DNA from 2 places in the Erwinia sp. 009765445 genome. Region 1 is predicted to be linked to the other one. Evidence: predicted binding sites of a transcription regulator. Region 1 holds the regulator's gene; the other holds the start of a gene.

The links. Region 1 encodes sigma-54, which starts transcription at its own class of promoters, with help from an activator protein. Its sites were predicted from a motif close to GTTGGCACANNTTTCGCTNT; they were not measured.
Region 2: glnA (glutamate--ammonia ligase) is a predicted target of sigma-54. The motif match lies at 1,499-1,518, and genes of this name have one in related genera.

Annotation. Positions count from the first base shown of each region.
Region 1 covers NZ_JBYUWC010000014.1:59,701-63,409, forward strand. Annotated here, with positions in the region: gene rapZ (RNase adapter RapZ) at 1-44, opposite strand, end outside; gene ptsN (PTS IIA-like nitrogen regulatory protein PtsN) at 48-542, opposite strand; gene hpf (ribosome hibernation promoting factor) at 738-1,025, opposite strand; gene rpoN (RNA polymerase factor sigma-54) at 1,048-2,481, opposite strand; gene lptB (LPS export ABC transporter ATP-binding protein) at 2,530-3,255, opposite strand; gene lptA (lipopolysaccharide ABC transporter substrate-binding protein LptA) at 3,262-3,709, opposite strand, start outside.
Region 2 covers NZ_JBYUWC010000027.1:12,370-16,078, reverse strand. Annotated here, with positions in the region: gene typA (ribosome-dependent GTPase TypA) at 1-1,230, opposite strand, end outside; gene glnA (glutamate--ammonia ligase) at 1,669-3,078, shown strand; gene glnL (nitrogen regulation protein NR(II)) at 3,217-3,709, shown strand, end outside.

The DNA.
Region 1 (3,709 bases):
GACTTACCAGAACCGGAACGACCGCTGACGATCATCAGCACCATGACTTAATCTCCTGATTTTTCCTGCTCTGTCGGGCTTTCCGCCATGATTTCAAACAGCTCTTCATCGCTTTGTGCAGCCCGCAGCCGACGGCAGACGGTTTTATCAGCAAGGCGTTTTGCTACCAGTGACAGGGTATGCAGATGCGTCTTGCACTGGTCTGCGGGGACCAGCAACGCAAACAGCAGGTCCACCGGCTGATTATCAATGGCATCGAAGGCGATGGGCTGGTCGAGGCGGATAAAAACGCCCACCGCGCGCAGCGTATCTTCAACCAGCTTACCGTGGGGGATGGCGATACCGTTGCCGATACCGGTACTGCCCATCCGCTCGCGGGTCAGGATCGCTTCGAAGATAGTCTGGTGCGGGAGGTTCAGCTGTTTGGCTGCCAACTCGCTAATAATTTCCAGCGCCCGCTTTTTACTCTGGCAATGTACGCCGCTGCGGGTGCAGGACAGACTCAGTACCGAGCTCAGTTCCAGTGTTAAGTCATTGTTCATCATAGTTTCACTTACGTGTTCACTTCCGCCTGGTAAGATGGCTGACTTCTGTGGTTCCGGTTCAACCCGGTCAGCTGCACATGCCTTATTGATTAACGGCCCGTACCCCAGTAACAGAGTACGAGCCGGAACCTCTTACGTCACCTTCAATCTCACATGAGGGTGACGCAAAAATAATCAATGCCTGGGTGAAATTTAGTGCTGCTTCAGCTTGTCTTTGTGTTTATTAAGTTGGCGTGTCAGCTTGTCTATCAGGCCGTCAATCGCCGCGTACATATCTTTCTCTTCCGAGGTGGCATGCAACTCACCGCCGTTCACATGCAGGGTTGCGTCGGCAACCTGAGTGACTTTTTCAACCTTGAGAACAATATAAACCTGATTAATCCGGTCAAAATATTGCTCCAGTTTGGCGAACTTAGCCGTGACAAATTCACGTAATGGCTTAGTGATCTCTACGTTTAGCCCAGTAATATTGAGTTGCATACGGTCTTCCTTATCTGTTCGTTCAGACCAGCTGTTTGCGCTGGTTTGAGGGCGGGATGGATAAAGACTCTCGGTACTTTGCGACGGTGCGGCGTGCCACCATGATCCCCTGATCGGAGAGCAGGGTGGTCAGCTTGCTGTCACTAAGAGGTTTGGCGGGATTCTCCGCCGAGATTAATTTTTTCACCAGTGCACGGATGGCAGTGGAGGAAGCCTCGCCGCCGCCTTCGGTATTGACGTGGCTGGAGAAAAAATACTTCAATTCAAAAATGCCGCGCGGGCTGTGCAGGTATTTTTGCGTGGTGACGCGGGAGATTGTTGACTCATGCATATCCACGGCGGTGGCAATGTCTGCCAGCACCATTGGTCGCATAAACTCTTCTCCCTGCTCAAAGAATGCCTGCTGCTGATCGACGATGCAGCGTGTCACCTTCAGCAGTGTATCGTTGCGGCTTTCCAGGCTTTTAATCAGCCATTTCGCTTCCTGCAGGTTGCTGCGGATAAACTGGTTATCGCTGTCATTGCGGGTGGAGCCCCCCAGCGAAGCGTAGTGCTGGTTGATCTTCAGCCGGGGAACACTGTCGGCGTTGAGATCGACCGTCCAGCGTGTACCGATCTTGCGCACCAGCACGTCAGGAATAACATACTCAGGTTCAGTGGTGTTGATCGACTGCCCCGGACGGGGATCCAGTGACTGGATCAGCTGCATAGCGTTTTTCAGCACGTCCTCTTTCAGACGGGTTACACGCATTAAGCTGCGGAAATCGTGGTTGGCCAGCAAATCCAGATGCTCGCTGACAATCAGGCGAGCCTCTTTGAGGAAGGGCAGTTCCGGCGCGAATTGAGAAAGCTGTACCAGCAGGCAGTCCCGCAGGTCGCGGGCGCAGACGCCGACCGGATCAAAACGCTGTACGCGCTTCAATACAGCTTCTATTTCATCCAGCGACAGCTCATCGTTACCGATGCTCTCCAGAATCTCATCCAGTGACACGGTCAGATAGCCGGTATCATCCACGGCATCAACAATGGAGGTGGCAATGGCGCGGTCAGTGTCGGTAAACGGCGTCAGTTCGACCTGCCACATCAGATAATCCTGCAGCGTCTGAGTGGTTTCTCCCTGATAAACGGGAAGTTCGTCATCGTGATAATCGGTACCGGTTCCTGACGGAGTTCCTGCGGTGTAGATCTCATCCCAGGTTGCATCCAGCGGCAGCTCTTCCGGCATATCCTTTTGTTCTAACGCCTCACGGGTATCAAGCGCTTCTTTTTCCTGATACTCCCGCGAGTCCACTTCCTCATGAATATCGGTTTGTTCAAGCAACGGGTTGCTTTCCAGCGCCAGCTGAATTTCCTGCTGTAGTTCAAGCGTAGAGAGTTGCAGCAGACGAATGGCCTGCTGCAATTGTGGCGTCATGGCAAGCTGTTGGCTAAGCCTGAGTTGCAAACCTTGCTTCATATTCAGGATACAAATTCCTCAAAAATCTTACCTGGTTTGAACACCTTATCAGAGTCTGAACTCTTCGCCCAAGTAGACTCGCTTAACTTGTTCATCTTCCAGAATTTGCTCCGGCGAACCGTGAGCAATCAGATGCCCCTGGCTGACAATGTAAGCCCGCTCACAAACCGCCAGCGTTTCACGCACGTTGTGGTCGGTGATCAATACGCCCAGCCCGCTGTCGCGCAGGTGTTCAATAATCTTTTTGATATCGATAACGGAAATCGGATCAACACCGGCAAAGGGTTCATCCAGCAGGATAAATTTCGGATTGGCTGCCAGTGCACGGGCGATCTCCACGCGGCGACGTTCACCGCCCGATAGCGCCTGACCCATGCTGTTGCGCAGGTGTTCGATGTGGAACTCATTCATCAGCTCGTTAGCGCGATCCTCACGCTGTTCCGTGGTCAGATCGTCACGGATCTGCAGAACGGCCATCAGGTTATCGTAAACGCTCAGGCGACGAAAAATAGAGGCTTCCTGCGGCAGATAGCCAATACCCCGGCGGGCGCGGGCATGCAGTGGCAGAATACTGATGTCATCATCATCAATGATGATGCGGCCTGCATCACGAGGCACTATGCCCACGACCATGTAGAAGGTGGTGGTTTTACCCGCCCCGTTAGGGCCCAGCAGGCCAACAATCTCGCCGGATTTCACCTGCAAGCTGACATCTTCGACTACGCGGCGGCCCTTATAGGCCTTCGCCAGGTTTTCTGCAATTAAAGTCGCCATAACTGATTATTTACTCTTATTCTGTCCGGTTGACTGGGTGCCTTTGTCCTGCAGCTGCGAAGGAACCAGTACGGTGGTGACTCGCTTGCCGGTATTGCCATAGGCCTGCATTTTCTGCTCTTTCACCAGATAGGTGATGCGGTCGCCCTTCACATTGCTGTCCAGCTGCTCAAGATAGGCATTGCCAGTCAGCTCAACAAAATCTTTCGCCAGCTCATAGTGCATCTTAAGAGCATGGCCTTTCACCGGCTTACCGTTGTCCTGCATCTGGTAGAATGTGGCAGGGGTGCCGTAAGCATCAACAATTGTTTTATTACTGTCGCCGCCGGGGCGGGTTACCACCACTTTATCGGCGGTGATTTTGATCGAACCCTGAGTAACGATGACGTTGCCAGTGAAGGTCGCCACGTTGCCCTGCATATCCAGAGCCTGATTTTCAGAGTCCACGTTGACC
Region 2 (3,709 bases), on a different contig from region 1:
CTGTTCTTCGATATCCAGGGTCACGTTTTCGAATGGCTCTTGTTTACGGCCTTCGAACTCGCGGAAGATAACTTTCGGACGGGATACCGCCAGCTCGAAACCTTCACGACGCATGTTTTCAATCAGAACGGACAGGTGAAGTTCACCACGACCGGAAACGCGGAACGCATCAGCATCCGCAGTTTCTTCAACGCGCAGTGCCACGTTGTGCACCAGCTCTTTGTTCAGACGGTCAAGGATCTGACGTGAAGTCACATACTTACCTTCTTTACCGCAGAACGGTGAGGTGTTGACGTTGAAGAACATGGTTACGGTTGGTTCATCAACGCTCAGGGCTGGCAGTGCCTGAACATTCTGTGGATCACAGATGGTATCGGAGATGTTCAGTTCGCCCAGACCGGTGATGGCGATGATGTCGCCTGCTTCAGCTTCTGCTGCGTCGATACGCTCCAGACCCAGGTGAGTCAGCACTTTACCGACTTTACCGTTACGGGTTTTGCCTTCGCTATCAACGATGGTGACCTGCTGGTTTGGCTTCACTTTACCGCGCTTAATGCGGCCGATGCCGATAACACCAACATAGTTGTTGTAGTCCAGCTGAGAAATCTGCATCTGGAACGGTGCTTCCATCTCAACCTGCGGAGGAGAAACGTGTTTCACGATGGCTTCGTACAGCGGAGTCATATCTTCAGCCATGTCGGAGTGGTCAAGACCAGCGATACCGTTCAGGGCAGAAGCATAGATAACCGGGAAGTCGAGCTGCTCGTCGGTCGCGTCCAGGTTAACGAACAGGTCAAAAACTTGGTCAACAACCCAGTCAGGACGTGCGCCAGGACGGTCAACTTTGTTGATCACCACGATCGGCTTCAGACCATTAGCAAACGCTTTTTTGGTCACGAAGCGGGTTTGCGGCATAGGGCCATCCATTGCATCCACAACCAGCAGCACCGAGTCAACCATTGACATCACACGCTCTACCTCACCGCCGAAGTCGGCGTGTCCTGGGGTATCCACGATGTTGATGCGGTAGTCGTTCCATTTAATGGCGGTGTTTTTTGCGAGGATGGTAATCCCACGCTCTTTCTCCAAATCGTTGGAGTCCATTACGCGTTCGGTTGCTTCAGTACGGGCATCAAAGGTACCGGACTGCTGCAGCAACTTATCAACCAGGGTAGTTTTACCATGGTCAACGTGGGCAATAATGGCGATGTTACGCAAATTTTCGATCACAGCTTTGCCTCAGGCATTAGAAATAGCGCGCTATTGTACACGGATTAATCGAAGGACTGAACAGGATCACAAATATCAATTAAAGATAACTGTCAGGATTGCTTTTACAGCCATTTACAGTGCAGGAATTGCACTCCATCGAAAAAATGCACCAATTTGGTGCCCTCATTGCACTCTGTAGCACCATAATGGTGCGCGACTTCCATCATGGTGCAGCTCCCGTCTCACGAGAGGGTGCATCATAGCGCTTTTTCAGTCAGTTAAGAAAGTTGGCATAGATTTCGCTTTATTACACTCAAGAGAAGAATGCCAGTTTCCACAACGGTTGATAGCTTGTCAGAGATCTTTATTATCGGTTCACTGTGCCAGATAAGCAAAGTGGTACACCGGAAAGATCTCTAACCACGACGACAATGACAAAATCCAGGAGAGTTAAGTATGTCCGCTGAACACGTTCTGTCGATGATGAACGAGCACGAAGTCAAATTTGTTGATCTGCGTTTTACCGATACCAAAGGTAAAGAACAGCACGTCACTATTCCTGCTCATCAGGTTAACGCTGACTTCTTCGAAGAAGGCAAAATGTTTGACGGCTCCTCTATCGGTGGCTGGAAAGGGATTAACGAATCAGACATGGTTCTGATGCCTGATGCGACTACCGCTGTTCTGGATCCGTTCTTCGAAGACCCTACGCTGATCATCCGTTGTGACATCCTCGAGCCAGGCACCATGCAGGGCTACGATCGTGATCCACGCTCCATCGCAAAGCGCGCTGAAGACTTCCTGCGCTCTTCCGGCATCGCAGACACCGTTCTGTTTGGACCAGAGCCAGAGTTCTTCCTGTTTGATGACGTGCGCTTTGGCGCGACTACTTCCGGTTCACACGTTGCTATCGACGATATCGAAGCAGCCTGGAACACTGGTAAAGAATACGAAGGCGGCAACAAAGGACACCGTCCAGGTCTGAAAGGCGGTTACTTCCCGGTTCCACCAGTCGACTCTTCACAGGACATCCGTTCTGCTATGTGTCTGACCATGGAGCAGATGGGCCTGGTTGTTGAAGCTCACCACCACGAAGTGGCAACAGCTGGTCAGAACGAAGTGGCAACCCGCTTCAACACCATGACCAAAAAAGCTGACGAAATTCAGATCTACAAATATGTTGTGCACAACGTAGCTCACGCTTATGGCAAAACTGCGACCTTCATGCCAAAACCAATCTTTGGTGATAACGGTTCCGGTATGCACTGCCACATGTCACTGTCCAAAGGCGGCACCAACCTGTTCGCTGGCGACAAATACGGCGGCCTGTCTGAAACTGCCCTGTTCTACATCGGCGGTGTGATCAAGCACGCTAAAGCGATCAACGCCCTGTCTAACCCGACCACCAACTCTTACAAGCGCCTGGTCCCGGGTTACGAAGCTCCAGTTATGCTGGCTTACTCTGCCCGTAACCGTTCTGCTTCTATCCGTATTCCAGTGGTTGCCAGCCCGAAAGCACGTCGTATCGAAGCTCGCTTCCCTGATCCAGCAGCTAACCCATACCTGTGCTTCTCTGCACTGCTGATGGCTGGCCTGGACGGTATCATCAACAAAATCCATCCTGGCGACGCGATGGACAAAAACCTGTACGACCTGCCGCCGGAAGAAGAAGCTGAGATTCCAAAAGTGGCCGGTTCTCTGGAAGAAGCTCTGAACGCACTGAGCGAAGACCGCGAGTTCCTGACTCGTGGCGGCGTGTTCACTGACGACACCATCGATGCCTACATCGAACTACGTAAATCCGAAATGGACCGCGTTCGCATGACGCCACATCCGGTCGAGTTCGAGCTGTACTACAGCGTTTAACTGGTTTGACGTTTTTGTTGCCGTGGAAACTTTAGCCCATCTCCTGATGGGCTTTTTTCTCCGCGAATTCATCGTTCAGGAAGACGATTTTCGGGTTCCATGACTATAATGCACTAAAAAGGTGCAGGAGAACGCTGTATGGCAACAGGCACGCTGCCCGATGCTGGGCAGATTCTCAATTCTCTGATTAACAGTATTTTGCTGGTCGATAGCGATCTGGTGGTGCATTACGCCAACCCCGCCGCTCAGCAGCTGTTAGCGCAAAGCTCCCGCAAGCTGTTTGGTACACCGCTGCCGGAACTGATGGGATATTTTTCCTTAAATATCGACGTCATGCGCGAGAGTCTGAACGCAGGTCAGGGCTTTACCGACAGTGAAGTGACTCTGGTGGTAGATAGCCGCGCGCACATAATGTCTTTAACAGCGCAGCGTCTGCCCGATGGTTTAATTCTGCTTGAAATGGCCCCGATGGATAATCAGCGCCGTCTCAGTCAGGAACAGATTCAACATGCTCAGCAGGTAGCTGCCCGGGATTTGGTCCGGGGTCTGGCTCATGAAATTAAAAACCCGCTGGGAGGATTACGAGGCGCAGCACAGCTTCTGGCAAAAGCGCTTCCGGATCCGTCTTTAA